3 regions of the Castellaniella sp. GW247-6E4 genome follow, and region 3 is predicted to be linked to each of the others. Evidence: predicted binding sites of a transcription regulator. Region 3 holds the regulator's gene; each other region holds the start of a gene.
What was found. The regulator sigma-54, encoded in region 3, starts transcription at its own class of promoters, with help from an activator protein. The targets are predictions, from matches to a motif close to TGGCANGNAANCTGCTTT.
Positions count from the first base shown of each region.

Region 1: the regulator sigma-54 is predicted to act here: its motif matches at 2,040-2,057, upstream of ABS761_RS11170 (P-II family nitrogen regulator).
Region 2: the regulator sigma-54 is predicted to act here: its motif matches at 1,771-1,788, upstream of glnA (type I glutamate--ammonia ligase).

Region 1 covers NZ_JBELOI010000008.1:75,387-80,388, reverse strand. Annotated here, with positions in the region: gene ABS761_RS11180 (YifB family Mg chelatase-like AAA ATPase) at 1-1,014, opposite strand, end outside; gene ABS761_RS11175 (hypothetical protein) at 1,168-1,572, opposite strand; gene ABS761_RS11170 (P-II family nitrogen regulator) at 2,092-2,430, shown strand; gene ABS761_RS11165 (ammonium transporter) at 2,461-3,690, shown strand; gene ptsP (phosphoenolpyruvate--protein phosphotransferase) at 3,783-5,002, opposite strand, start outside.
Region 2 covers NZ_JBELOI010000008.1:153,264-158,265, reverse strand. Annotated here, with positions in the region: gene glnL (nitrogen regulation protein NR(II)) at 1-288, opposite strand, end outside; gene glnA (type I glutamate--ammonia ligase) at 301-1,713, opposite strand; gene hemW (radical SAM family heme chaperone HemW) at 1,917-3,113, opposite strand; gene rdgB (RdgB/HAM1 family non-canonical purine NTP pyrophosphatase) at 3,134-3,757, opposite strand; gene rph (ribonuclease PH) at 3,754-4,503, opposite strand; gene ABS761_RS11530 (YicC family protein) at 4,589-5,002, shown strand, end outside.
Region 3 covers NZ_JBELOI010000002.1:118,401-123,402, forward strand. Annotated here, with positions in the region: gene ABS761_RS03680 (DUF1840 domain-containing protein) at 1-4, shown strand, start outside; gene leuA (2-isopropylmalate synthase) at 76-1,779, opposite strand; gene ABS761_RS03690 (hypothetical protein) at 2,223-2,765, opposite strand; gene rpoN (RNA polymerase factor sigma-54) at 2,781-4,160, shown strand; gene ABS761_RS03700 ((2Fe-2S)-binding protein) at 4,175-4,420, shown strand; gene bfr (bacterioferritin) at 4,503-4,973, shown strand; gene ABS761_RS03710 (hypothetical protein) at 4,996-5,002, opposite strand, start outside.

The DNA of each region.
Region 1 (5,002 bases), on a different contig from region 3:
AGTCCCGGCAGCCCGGGCAATCGAAACATGGCCGGTTTCCAGGGGTTCGCGCAGAGCCTCGAGCGCGCGGCGCTCGAACTCGGGCAACTCATCGAGGAACAGTACGCCATGGTGGGCGAGGCTGATTTCCCCGGGGCGCGGCCGCACGCCCCCGCCCACCAGCGCGGCCATCGAGGCCGAGTGGTGTGGCGCGCGAAACGGCGGCGCACCCGGGTGCACGCACTCGAGTCCGCCGGCACTCAGGACGGCGGCCACCTCGAGCGCCTGAGAGGCTGGCAGCCGCGGCAGAATGCCCGGCAGGCGCTGGGCCAACATGCTCTTGCCCACTCCCGGCGGGCCGCACATGAGCAGGCTGTGACGCCCCGCCGCCGCGATCTCGAGCGCGCGGCGTGCGATCACCTGGCCACGCACATCCGACAGGCAGGGCAGCTCGGCCGGATCGAGCGCCGCCGGCACGGGTGCAATCGCGGCGTCCAGGGCGCCCGCACCCGAAAAATGCCCCACCACCTCGCTCAATGTGCCGGCCTGCAGGACCGTCAGCCCTGGCACTTGGGCGGCCACCGACGCGGCATCCGGGGGCAGGACGAGAATGGCGCCCGGGGCGCTGCGCGCGACCTGGAGCGCGATGGCCAGCGGTGCGCCGGCGGCGGTGATGGCGCCGGTCAGGGACAATTCCCCGGCAAACACGTAGGCACGCAGATCGGGGGCCTCACCCCCGGGCGCCGCGACCTGCCCCGAAGCCAGCAGGACGCCCAGCGCGATGGGCAGGTCGAAGCGGCCGGACTCCTTGGGCAACTCGGCCGGCGCCAGGTTGGCCGTGATGCGCCCCGCCGGAAACTCGAACCCGCTATTGACGATGGCCGAGCGCACGCGCTCGCGGCTCTCGCGCACGTCCGCGCCGGGCAGGCCCACCAGGTGGAACGCCGGCAGGCCAGCCCCCACGTGAACCTCGACGCGCACGGCATGGGCCTGCAAACCGGACAGGGCGCGGCTCGTGAGCACGGCCAGGGACATGAGGCGACCTCCTGGGAATCAGCACCGGGGCGGGCCGGCGGCGGCCCGCCCCCTGAGCCGTTCAGTATGCCCGCCCGTGCCCCGTACAAGGATCAATAGGGGCCGGAACACCCATCGGGAAAAACCGCGAGGCGTGTGCTGGCCCCTTCAGGATTACTCGGCCTTCGGCGCGGATGAGCCGCTGCCGATGGACTTCTGGATGGCGGCATCCGCCTTGGCCGCGCCTTCGGCAATCGATTCGCGGGCGCTGTTGGCGGCGTCGCCCGCCTTGTCGGCCAGGGTCGACGCCCCTTCGGCAATCGCGGACCCCGCGGCGGCGGCCTGCTCCTTGGCGGAGGCGGCGGATTCCTCTAGCTTTTCGCTCATGGGCTGCTGACTGGACTGAGGCTGCGTGGCTGGAGGTTCTTCCTGCGGCGCCGGCGGCACGGGCGCCGGCGTGGGCGAGGAGGAGGGAGCGGGCGCGGCGGGCGGAACCGGCGCGTCTTCGCTCTTGGAACATGCGCCAAGCAGGCTCAGAGCGGCAACCATGGCGGCCAGAGTCAACGTTTTACGCGTCATATTCATGATCATCCCTATTCAAAATTCCGCAAGCGGTGGCGGAGTGCAATCAAGGACCGGCTTGTTACAACCGGCTTGGTTACAATTCTAGCCAGCTGCTGAATCCACCAGGCCGACCTCGTGTAAACACTAATTTCATACTTGCTGATTTAATGGCAAGGCGAATATCGAATCCCCTCAGCGGAATGCGTGCGCCCGCCAGATGCCCGGCGCGCGCGGGGCGCCAATATCCCGATACAAATCCCGGGCCCTCCTAAGCACTGGTTACATCCCTGGGGGCTCATTCGTCCCTTTCGCGCCACGCTCGCCGCCTCAATGCCCGCGACCGCGCGCCCGGCACCCGCACGCTTCCGGGTCGCGCCGATACGGTGCGGCCGCCCCAAATTGGTGCGGTTGGCCGCCTCTGGCGCGGCCCGCCCTCTCCCGCAAGCGCGCCGCGCCCCGGCCGCCTCGCGCTTTGCGCGGATTGGCACGCCTTTTGCTTGGTACGTCATGCCATCCAAGCAAAGGGAATTCATCATGAAATTGATCACTGCGATCATCAAACCGTTCAAGCTCGATGAGGTCCACGAGGCCCTCGTCCAGGCTGGCATCCAAGGCCTGACCGTCATTGAGGTCAAAGGGTTCGGGCGCCAAAAAGGCCACACCGAACTCTACCGGGGAGCCGAGTACAGCGTGGACTTCCTACCCAAGCTCGAGGTTCAGGTGGCGGTTTCGGACGATCAGGTCGAACTCGTCCTGGAGAGCCTGTGCGCCTCCGCACACACAGGCAAGATCGGCGACGGCAAGATCTTCGTCACGCCGCTGGAGCACGTGGTCCGCATCCGCACCGGCGAGTCCGGCGAGTCCGCGCTCTGACGCACCCAACCCCGACCAAGGAGTATCGAGATGGATAAAAGCGATCTGGCCTGGGTCACGGCATCCACCCTGCTGGTGCTGATGATGACCGTGCCGGGACTGGCCCTGTTCTACGGCGGCATGGCGCGCGCGCGCCATGTGCTGTCCGTGCTCACGCAGGTCCTGGGAACCTGCGCGCTCGCGCTTGCGCTGTGGTTCCTGTATGGCTATTCCCTGGCCTTCACCACCGGCTCGGGAGTGATCGGCGGATTCTCGCGACTGCTGTTCTCAGGCTTGTACACACCGGGCGGTGCCAGCACGATGCCCTTGGCCGGCGCGATTCCCGAAATGGCGTTCGCCGCCTTTCAGGCGACCTTCGCCGGCATCACCTGCGCACTGATCACCGGCAGCGTGGCCGAACGCGCCCGTTTCGGCGGCATGCTGTTGTTCACGGCGCTGTGGTTCACGCTGGCGTATCTGCCGATCGCCCACATGGTGTGGGCGCCGGACGGTTGGCTGCTGCGGCGCGGCGCCCTCGATTTCGCCGGCGGCACGGTGGTGCACATCAACGCCGGAGTGGCCGGCCTGGTATGCGCGTGGCTGATCGGGCCGCGCAAGGGCTACGGCCGCGAGGCCATGCCGCCGCACAATCTGCCGATGAACATGACCGGCGCCGCTTTGCTGTGGGTGGGCTGGTTCGGCTTCAACGCCGGCTCGGCCCTGGGCATCAATGAGGTGGCGGTCCTGGCGTTCATCAACACCCTGCTGGCCACAGCGGGCGCGATTCTCGCCTGGTCGCTGATCGAGCGTCTGACCAAGGGCAGGGCCTCTCTGCTGGGCGCCACCTCCGGCGCGGTGGCAGGCCTGGTGGGCATCACGCCGGCCGCCGGCCTGGTCGCGCCCGGCGGCGCGCTGCTGATCGGCCTCCTGGCTGCGGCGGCGGGCGTCTACGGGGTCAATCGCCTCAAGCGCCTGCTGCGCGCCGACGACACCTTCGATGTATTCGGCATCCACGGCGTGTGCGGCATCGTGGGCGCGCTGTTGACCGGGGTCTTCAATTCAGGCTCGCTCGGCGGCCCCGGCGGTGCCGGCGCGGGCCCCATGCTGGCACAGGTCTGGCTGCAGTTCGAAGGCGTGCTGGTGACCATCGCCTGGTCCGCCATCGCGGCTTGGATCGCCTACCGGATCGCGGACAAGGCCTGCGGAATGCGCTGCTCGCCCGAGGACGAGCAACGCGGCCTGGACCAGGCCGACCACGGTGAGACCGCGTACCAGCGCTGAGGCATCCGCAACCGGGGAAAGGTCCCGGCCGCAAGGCCGGGACCTTCGGCGTTTAGGGGCCACATCCCCGCAAGCGGGCCGAGGCCCCCCCATCAGGACAGCGTCGCCAGGTCGATGCGCTCGGCGCGGTTCAGGGCCGAGGCCACCTTGACGCGCAACGCGTTGGAATGCGCTTGGCGGATTTCCTTCTTGACGTCCAACAACTGCTGCGGATGCATGGAAAAGCCCGTCAGGCCCAAACCCAGCAGCATGCGGGTGGCGCGCGCGTCGCCCGCCATCTCGCCGCAGACGGAAACCGGCTTGCCGACACGTTCGCCCACGTTGATGGTGTGCGCGATCAGCCGCAGCACCGCGGGATGCATGGGATCGTACAGCGCCGCCACGTCCTTGTCGCCGCGATCGATGGCCAGCACATATTGGATCAGGTCGTTGGTGCCGATCGACAGGAAATCCAGCGCCTCGGCAAAGGGTTCGATGGCGATTGCCATCGCGGGTATCTCGACCATGGCGCCGATCTGTATGCCATCGGCATAGGGGATGCCTTCGTCCCGCAATTGCTCGGCGGCGCGTTCGATCGCGCGCTGGGCCGACCGGACCTCATGCATGTGCGAGATCATGGGCAACAGGATGCGGATGCTGCCGTGCCGCGAGGCCCGCAGCAAGGCCCGCAACTGTGTATTGAACATGTCCGGGTTCGCCAGGCAGTAACGGATCGCCCGCAAGCCCAGCGCCGGATTGGTCGCCACCGTCGCATCGCCGTCAAGCGTCTTGTCGGCGCCGATATCCAGGGTCCGGATGGTGACCGGCCGCCCGGCCATGAGGCTCGCAACGGACGCATAGGCGTCGTATTGCTCATTCTCGCTAGGCAACTGGGCGCGACCCATGAACAGGAATTCGCTGCGAAACAAGCCCACGCCCTCGGCGCCGGCCGCCAGGGCGTCGGCCGCCTCGTCGGGCAACTCGATATTGGCTTCCATCCGGATCTGCATGCCGTCCAGCGTGACGGCCGGCGCATGGCGCAGTTGCTGGAGCTCGGCGCGCTCGCGCAGGAACGCCGCCTGCCGCTCGCGGTACTCCTGCAAAATCCGCTCGGACGGATTCACCAGCACCACACCATTGACGCCGTCGACAATCAGCAGATCGCCATCGCGCACCAGCGCGCGCACATGGCCCATGCCCACCACGGCCGGCACGTTCAGACTACGCGCCACGATGGCGGTATGAGAGGTGGCCCCGCCCAGGTCTGTCAGAAAAGCGGAGAACTTGCCGGTGCGCAGGCGCATCATGTCCGCCGGCGAAATATCGCGCGCGA
Region 2 (5,002 bases), on a different contig from region 3:
GCGCAAGGACTCGCGCTGCGCCGCCTGGTCGGCATGGATGTGCTGCCGATCGTCCAGCACCGCCGTCCGCACGGGGATCTCGTAGAGCCAGGCCCATGGCGCCCCGCGCAGCGGCACCTTGACCACGCTCTGGGCCCCATCGATGAGCCTGGCGGCCTCCATGCCCTCGAGCTGGCGGCGCGACAGGCCGAAGTGTTCCTCCGCCGCCGTATTGGCATGGCGGATCCGCAGGCCCCCATCCAACAACAGGACCGCGGTCTTCAGCAGGTCGTAGCCGGAGGGGTCCATGGTCGATCCAGCCTACAGGCTGTAGTACATATCGAACTCGACAGGATGCGGGGTCACGCGCAGGCGGTCGAGCTCGACGGCCTTGAGGTTGAGATAGGCGTCGATCAGATCGTTGCTGAACACGCCGCCGCGCGTCAGGAACTCGCGGTCGCGGTCCAGCGCCTCGAGAGCCTGCTCCAGCGACGAGCAAACCGTCGGGATCTGGGCGTCCTCCTCGGGCGGCAGATCGTACAGATTCTTATCGGCCGGATCGCCCGGGTGGATTTTGTTCTGAACGCCGTCCAGGCCCGCCATCATCAACGCCGAGAACGCCAGGTAGGGATTGGCCAGGGGGTCCGGAAAACGCGCCTCGATGCGGCGCGCCTTGGGGTTGCCGACATAGGGAATGCGGATGGAGGCGGAACGGTTGCGCGCCGAGTAGGCGAGTTTGACCGGCGCTTCGTAATGCGGCACCAGGCGCTTGTAGGAGTTCGTCGAGGGATTGGTGAGGGCGTTCAGGGCGCGCGCATGCTTGATGATGCCGCCGATGTAATACAAGGCAAACTCGGACAGGCCCCCGTAGCCGTTGCCGGCGAACAGATTCTGGCCGTCCTTCCAGATGGACTGGTGCACGTGCATTCCCGAGCCATTGTCGCCCACGATGGGCTTGGGCATGAAGGTCGCGGTCTTGCCATAGACGTGGGCCACGTTGTGGATCACGTACTTCATGATCTGGTTCCAGTCGGCGCGCTGCACCAATGTGCTGAAGCGCGTGCCGATCTCGAGCTGGCCCGCGGTCGCGACCTCGTGATGGTGGACCTCGACGGGGACGCCGAGCTGTTCCATCAGCAGGCACATCTCCGAGCGCATGTCCTGAAAGGAATCAACCGGCGGCACTGGCACGTAGCCGCCTTTGATGCCTGGCCGATGCCCCAGATTGGTGCCGTTGGCATCGTCCGCGCTGGACCAAGCCCCCTCGTCGGAGCGGATCTTGACGAAACAGCCGGACATCTCGGCATTCCAGCTGATGCTGTCGAACACGAAAAACTCGGGCTCGGGGCCAAAGTACGCGGTGTCGCCCAGGCCGCTGGACTTGAGGTAGGCCTCGGCCCGGCGCGCGAGGGAGCGCGGGTCGCGATCATAGCCCTTGAGGTCGGACGGCTCGACCACGTCGCAGGTCAGAATCAGCGTAGCCTCCTCGCGAAACGGGTCCATGCGCGCCGTCGAGGGATCGGGGATCAGCAGCATGTCCGACGCCTCGATGCCCTTCCAGCCCGGCAGCGACGAGCCATCGAAGGCGACGCCCGCCTCCATCTTGTCCTCGTCCACGACATGCGCCGGCGTGGTCAGGTGGTGTTCGCGGCCCAGAGTGTCGGTATAGCGAAAGTCCACGAACGCGACTTCGCGTTCGGCGATCATCTTCACGACTTCTTCGTTGGTGGACATGAGAGCTCCTGTCTAACACTGATGAATTGAGGGAAAAGCCGATGGCTTACGGGTTGTAGAGCAACAAACGTGCCAACCCTTTGGGCGCGCCAGGGACAAGGTGGGCACGCGACGATGGGGAGTCTGTGAGCATCTCGCACCACAAGAGTGCAAATTATAAAGCGCGGGCGCCCCCTTTTGGTGCATTCGAGACGAAAAACGGCTTACTCCGCCAGGAATTCCATTTGGAGGTCGTTCAGAAAGCGCCAGCCCAGCGGCGTGGCGCGGATCCTCTCCAGGCCCGGTTCGAGCAGGCCGCGTTCGGCGGCTCGGCGCATCGCCGGCAGGATCGACAGCAGGGACAGTCCGGTGCGCTCGATGAACAGGCCGCCCTCGACGCCATCCTTGAGGCGCAGGGCATTGAGCATGAATTCGAAGCCCAGATCGCCCGCCCTGAGTACCCGCTCCTCGGCGACGTGGCTGCCGTCGTATGCCAGGGCCTGACGCATCCAGGAATCAGGCATGCGCGCGCGGGCCTGGCGCAGGATGCGATCCTGGAACGACAGTTTGGAATGCGCGCCCGGGCCGATGCCCAGGTAGTCCCCGAAGCGCCAGTAGTTCAGATTGTGCCGACAAGCCTGCCCGGGACGGGCATAGGCCGAGACCTCGTAGCGTTCCCAGCCGCCCTCCCCCATCCGCTCGACGATGCGGTCCTGCATCGCGGCGCTCGCGTCGTCGTCGGGCACCTTGGGGGGATATTTCGCAAAGACGGTGTTCGGCTCCATCGTCAGGTGATAGAGCGACAAGTGGCCTGTGCGGTAGGACATGGCCTCGCGCAGGTCGCGCTCGCACGCCGCGAGGGTCTGTCCAGGCAGCGCATACATCAGGTCGAGGTTCACCCGTTCGACCGCGCGCAGGGCCATCTCGATCGCGCGCCGCGCCTGGGCGCCGTCATGGATACGGCCCAGGGCCTCGAGCGCCCGGTCGTCAAAGCTCTGGACCCCCAGCGAGAGGCGGTTCACGCCGGCCCGGGCATAGCCTTCGAAACGGTCCGCCTCGGCGGTCCCCGGGTTGGCCTCGAGAGTCACCTCCGCATCAGGCTCCAGGTTCAGACAGGCGCGAAACAGGGCCATCATGCGGTCCACCGCGCCAGCGGACAACAGGCTGGGCGTCCCCCCGCCGATAAAGACCGTGGAAACAGTGCGGCCCCAGACCGATGGGACGGCCTGTTCGAGGTCCGCCTGCAAGGCAGCAAGATAATCCTCTTCGGGCGGCCCTCCGGCGCGCTCATGCGAGTTGAAGTCGCAATACGGGCACTTGCGCACACACCACGGCACATGCACGTACAGGGACAGCGGCGGCAAGGCGACGAGCGCGGGCTTGCCGCGCACGCCCGGGCGGGCGTCATCGCGCTCGGGCATCGGGACTGGGACGAGTTTCTTCAAGGGTTCGGGTCGACTGTTTCGGCCGACGCGCCCTGCAGGCTCCGAAGCAGGCTTTGCAGGGCGCGGGCGCGGTGGCTGAGGATGTTTTTACGGGCCGGCGACAGCTCGGCCGCCGTCATGCCCAAGTCTGGCAGATAAAAATACGGGTCATAGCCAAAACCATTGGCGCCGCGCGGCTGATCCAACACCTCGCCGTCCCAGACGCCCTCGGCCACGATCGGACGCGGATCCTCGGCCGTGCGTAGGAAGGCCAGCACCGCCACATAAGAGCCGCGGCGATCGTCGCGGCCAGCCATCTCGGCCATGAGCCGGGCATTATTGGCCTCGTCGCTGCGCGGGCCGCCCCGCAGGCTCGCGTAGCGCGCCGAATGGACACCGGGGGCGCCTCTCAGCGCGTGCACGCACAGCCCGGAATCGTCGGCCAGCGCCGGCAGGCCAGTTGCCCGGCTGGCATGGCGCGCCTTGGCGAGCGCATTCTCGATGAACGTGCCGTAGGGTTCTTCTGCCTCAGACACCCCCAGGTCGCCCTGGGGCACCATCTCGAGGCCCGCCACGCCAAGGATGGCGGAAAATTCCCTGAGTTTGCCAGGATTGTTCGAGGCCAGCACGACGCGCATCATGCCTCGGCCTCCTCGAGCGCGCGGGCCTGCAAGGCGAGCAGACGTGAAATCCCCGCGCCCGCCAGATCCAGCAGCGCGTCGAGCGCCGTGCGCTGGAAGCTGCCGCCCTCGGCCGTGCCTTGCACCTCGACGTATTGCCCGGCTCCGGTCATGACGACGTTCATGTCGGTGTCGCAGGCCGAGTCCTCGGGGTAATCCAGATCCAGCACCGGACGCCCGCCGACGATACCGACCGACACGGCGGCCACCTGCCCGATCAAGGGGTCGCCGGCCAGCGCGCCCTGTTGCCGCAGGCGGCGCACCGCCAGTGCCGCGGCCACCCAGGCGCCGGTAATACTGGCGCAGCGCGTACCGCCATCGGCCTGCAGGACGTCGCAGTCCAGATGGATGGTGCGCTCGCCCAAGGCATGCAGGTCGAAAACGGCGCGCAGGCTGCGGCCGATCAGACGCTGGATTTCCTGGGTACGGCCGCTTTGCTTGCCGCGCGCCGCCTCGCGATCGCCGCGCGTATGCGTGGCCCGCGGCAACATCCCGTATTCCGCCGTCACCCAGCCGCGCCCCTCGCCCCTGAGAAAGGGCGGCACCTTGTCGAGGATGCTGGCATTGCACAGGACTTGAGTGTCGCCCATGCAGGCCAGCACCGAGCCTTCGGCGTAGCGGGTATATCCCGTCAAGAGGCGCACGTCGCGCAGCTCGTCGGGCGAGCGGCCGGAGGGGCGCGCGTCGAGTGATGAATGTTCAGGCATCAAAGGTTTCCGTCAGTGGGCAAGAGGGATTGCCGAGGTTCAAGATTACAATACGCCCACATTGTAGATAAACACGGGACAAGCCATGATTCGCAGCATGACGGCCTTCGGCGCGGTGCGCCTGGAATCCGAGCCCGGCTCCATCAGCATCGAAATCCGCGGCGTCAATAACCGCTACCTGGATGTCAACCTGCGCGTGCCCGAGGATCTACGCTTTGCCGAGTCCCGCCTGCGCGAAATCCTGAACCGGCGAACGCAGCGCGGCAAGATCGAGATCCGCATCGCCTATGCGGCCGCCACCGGCGCCGTATCGCGTGGCATCGACCTCGGCACCCTGCACGCTTTGGCTGAACAACTGCGCGCCGCGCGCGCCATCATCCCCGACGTCCCCGCGCCGACACTGGCTGAGCTGCTGGGCGGTGGCGAGCGCGGCGCGCTGGATCCCGAAGCCTGGATGCCCCTGTGCGAGCGCGCGATGGAGCAGGCGCTCGACGAGTTT
Region 3 (5,002 bases):
GTAGGGCGCTAGCCCCGACGGGGCTGGTCCGCGCCCAGAGGGGGATGGCCGGGTGGCCCGCCGCGTGCGCGTGGCTCAGGCCGCGACGTTCTCGCGGGCGGCGGCCTGGGCGCGGGTCGCCGCATGGCGGTTGATGGCGCTCAGGATCGCGAGGAATGAGGACGTCACGATGTCCTCGTGGATGCCCACGCCGAAACCCGAGGCCGCCTCGTCGATGCGCATCTCGACGTACGAGGCTGCGCGCGTGTCGGTGCCCGTGCCGATCGCGTGTTCCTGGTAGTCCATGATGCGCGCATCCAGACCCAGGGCGTTGACGAAGGCCGAGATCGCGCCGTCGCCCTCGCCCTCGAGCTGGCGGATCGCGCCATCGACCTGCACTTCGATCTCGATGGCGAATTGCTTGCGGCCGTCGGTCTTGGGGCTGCCGGTGATGCGGTGGCGCACGAGTTTCCAGGGCGTCTCGCGATCCAGGTACTCGGACGAGAAGATGTCGTAGACGTCCTTGGGCGTGACCTCGCGACCGGTGTCGTCGGTGACGCGCTGGATGGCGCGGCTGAATTCGATCTGCAGGCGGCGCGGCAACACCAGGCCGTGCTCTTGCTCGAGCAGGTACGACACGCCGCCTTTGCCGGACTGGCTGTTGACGCGAATGACCGCATCGTAGCTGCGGCCCAGGTCGGCCGGGTCGATCGGCAAGTAGGGGACTTCCCAGACCGCGTCGGCCTGTTGGGTGGCGAAGCCCTTTTTGATGGCGTCCTGATGCGAGCCCGAGAAGGCGGTGAACACCAGGTCCCCGGCATAGGGGTGGCGCGGGTGTACGGGCAACTGGTTGCAGTACTCGACACAGCGGCGGATCTCGTCGATATCCGAGAAATTCAGGCCCGGGTCGATGCCCTGGGTGTACAGGTTCAGGGCCAGGGTGACCAGGTCCACGTTGCCGGTGCGCTCGCCGTTGCCGAACAGGCAGCCTTCAATGCGGTCGGCGCCGGCCATGACGGCGAACTCGGCGGCGGCCACGGCCGTGCCGCGATCGTTGTGCGGGTGTACGCTCAGGACGATCTTGTCGCGCTCGGCCAAGTGCGTGTGCATCCACTCGATCTGGTCGGCGTACAGGTTGGGGGTGGTCGCCTCGATGGTGGCGGGCAGGTTCAGGATGATCTTGTCTTGCACGGTGGGTTGCCAGGCCTCGACCACGGCGTTGCAGACCTCGAGGGCAAACTCGGGCTCGGTGGTGCTGAAGACCTCGGGCGAGTATTCGTAGCGCCAATGGGTCTCGGGATGCTTGGCGACCTCGGCCTTGACGATGAGGGTGCCCTGGACGGCGATCTGGCGGACCTCGTCGCGGCTCATGCGAAAGACGATCTTGCGAAAGGCGGGTGCGCAGGCGTTGTACATGTGGATGATCGCGTGCTTGGCGCCCGCGGCCGCTTCGACCGTGCGGGCGATCAGATCCTCGCGGGCCTGGGTCAGCGCGATGATCGTCACGTCGTCGGGGATGCGATGCTCGTCGACGAGCTTGCGCACGAAGTCGAAATCGGTCTGCGAGGCCGAGGGGAAGCCCACCTCGATTTCCTTGAAGCCGATCTTGATCAACTGCTCGAAGAAACGCAGTTTGCGCTCGACGCTCATCGGTTCGATCAGCGCCTGGTTGCCGTCGCGCAGATCCGTGCTCATCCAGATCGGGGGTTGCGCGATGCGGCGGCTGGGCCACGTGCGTTCAGAAAAATCATGGACGAACGGACGGAACGGGACGTATTTGTCGGAAGGATTCTTGATCATGGCGATACCTGGCTGTGCGGTGTGTCATCCGGCGCGCGGATGCGAAAAGACGGGAACTGTGGCGGATGCAGGTTGCCGAACTGCCACGCGGCGCTAGGCCCGGCAACCGATCGGTAGCAGCAGTAGCGCAGGTAGGAGGGACGAAAGGAGCTGCAAGCGGGACGGGGCCGCCACGCGCACGCGCCCTGCCGCGGCGGATCGCGGCGGGAGAACGGAGGGGCTGCGTGAAATGCTCATAATGTGAAAGTCAACCATATTTTCCGGCGGCTGGCAAGGGGCCGGGCCCGCGCACCGTCCACCGCCGCGCGCATTGACACAGGGGCATTGCCCTCGGAATCGCCTGCGCGGCGCAGTTTTCGGGTTGCGGCCGATGCTCGGCGGGTCATGGAGCGCCGCAGGCGGATTGCCGGTGCGGAATGTTGTTGATTTGCACACCCGCGTGCTCAGTCGTTGTGCCGTGCCTGTTCCAGGGCGGCCCGTTGCCGCGCGGCCCGTTGCAGCTTGCCGGCGCGATCGGCGCGCAGCCCATCGCGGGCCCGTTGCAGGTCGGCGACGCGCAGGGGCTCGTCGCGTTCCTGCCAGGCCCAGAGCAAGACCTCTAGAGCAGGGGCCGACAGTCCATTGGACAGCTGCGCGAAGGTGGCCTCGTCGATCGGCCTGCCACGGGCGGTGCGCATCGAGGCGCGCGCGAACAGAGCCAGAAAATAGGCTATGATGACCGTGCTCAACGCCACCAGCGCCCACCAGAAGAACGGGTTGTACCGCTGCATCAGCGCGGTAGCCTCGGCGCCCATCACATGCAGGCCCGCGTAGTCGATGCCGTCGCCGAAGGCCAACAGCCTGTTGAGCAAGTCATACCAGGCCAGGGCAACCACCGCGATCACGATTGTGACGATGATCTTGCGAGTCGCCGTCAGTTTGAACAAGGCGGTGCGCAAGATCGCGTGATCCTGGCGGCTGGGGTGTCGTGTCTGTTCGGAATTCATGATCGTATTTTAACTATGCAATCGCGTCCGTCCCTGGAATTGGGTCAGCGTCAGCAACTGGTCCTGACCCCGCAGCTACAGCAGGCCATCCGCCTGCTGAATTGCTCGTCCCAGGAACTGGAGCAGGAACTGGCGCAGGCGCTCGAGGAAAACCCCATGCTCGAGCGGCTGGAGACGCCGGACGAGACGGCGGTGCAGGCCGAGCAGCTCGAGCGCTGGTGGTCGCAGCCCGCGGCCAGGGTCGGCAGCGATGATATCCCAGAAAGCGGGCGCGGGCAGAATTTCGAGGAGTTTCTTTTACAACAGTTACATGCCACCCGGGCCACGGAACGCGACCGGGCCCTGGTCGCCGCGCTGGTGTCCGCCCTGGACGAGCACGGCTACCTGGACGGGGCGCTTGAGGAGTTGGCGGCGGCCCTGCCGGCCGACTGGGAGGTCGATCCCGACGAACTGGCCGCCGCCTTGCGCTTGCTGCAATCCTTCGATCCGCCGGGGGTGGGTGCGCGCGGGCTGGCCGAGTGTCTGGCGCTGCAGCTTGGCCGGTTGGCCGATGATGGCGCGGAGGACGCGGCGGCGCTCGACTGCGCGCGCCGCATGACGGCGCACCTGGACCTGCTTGCGGCCGGCAAGTTCAGCCGCCTGTGCGATCTCCTGGGGTGCGATCGCGCGCGGCTCGATCGCGCGCACGCCATGATCCTGCGCCTCGAGCCCCGTCCGGGGCGCGCCTGGGACTCGGGGAGCATCCATTACATCGTGCCCGACGTGCTGCTGCATCGGGCCCGCGGCCGTTGGCAGGCCAGCCTCAATCCCGCCCTCGCCCCGCGTCTGCGGGTCAACCGGGTGTATGCGGACTGCCTGGCGCAGACCGATGAGGCCGGCGCCTTGCAAGAGCAGGTGCGTCAGGCAAGGACGCTGATCCGCAGCTTGGGCCAGCGGCAGCAAACGATCCTGCGGGTGGCCCAGGCGCTGGCCGAGCGTCAGCACGAATTCCTCGAGAACGGCCCGCGGGCGCTGCGGCCCCTGGTGCTGCGCGACATCGCCGAGGAGCTCGGCCTGCACGAGTCCACGATCTCGCGGGCGACGCGTCAAAAATACGCCCAGACCCCCTGGGGCATCTACGAGATGAAACAGTTCTTTGGCACGGCGGTCCAGACCCGCGATGGCGAGGACACGTCGGCCCTCGCGGTCCGGGACCTGATGAAGGCCATTCTCGTCGATGAGCCCGCCGGGCGGCCTTTGTCGGACAGCCGCATCGCCGAGCTGCTGGCCGAGCGCGGCGTATCCATTGCCCGGCGCACGGTCGCAAAGTACCGTGAGGCGATGGGCGTGCCGACGGCGAGCCTGCGCAAGGCGCGCGCCGGTCTCGCAGGGGCTTGCGCGATACAGGAAAAATGATGATAATGATTCGCATGTATATTTGTGTATGCAATGCGATCAGCGAGCGTCAGGTCCAGGAGGCCGTGGCGCAGGGCGCCCAGGCACTGTCCGATCTCCAGGCCAGTCTTGGAGTGGCGACCTGCTGCGGGCATTGCGCCGAAACCGCGGCAGAGTATCTGCCGGGCGGCCGTTACGCCGCCGCACCCGCGCTGGATCTCGCCAGCCTGGCGCCCAGCACCGTGTTCGAGGGCCGGGAAGTCCGCCGCCGCGCCGCCTGACCGCCCCAAGGAAAAAGCGACGTGTTAGGCTAATGCTTTGGGCCTCAGCCGCCGGCGAGGCCCGCCGACAGGAGCACTGGCCATGAAAGGCGACAAGACGGTCATTCAGCATCTCAACAAGCAGCTCAAGAACGAGCTCTCGGCCATCAATCAGTATTTCCTGCATGCGCGCATGCTCAAGCACTGGGGCTTCGAAAAGCTCGGGAAGCACGAATACGAGGAATCCCTGGGCGAGATGCGCCATGCGGACCAACTGATCGAGCGCATCTTCATGCTCGATGGCCTGCCCAATTTGCAAGACCTGCACAAGCTCCTGATCGGCGAGACCGTCCCCGAGATCCTCGCCTGTGATCTGAAACTGGAAACCGCCGCACAGGCGACCGTCAGAGAGGCCATGGCCTATTGCGAATCGGTGCGGGACTTTACCTCGCGCGACCTGTTTCAGGACATTCTGAACGACACTGAGGAACACATCGACTGGCTGGAAACCCAGATCGAGCTCGTCGATAAGGTCGGCCTGCAGAACTACCTGCAATCCCAGATGGGCGAGTGATCCCCCGGCGTCCGGCGTTGCGCTAATTA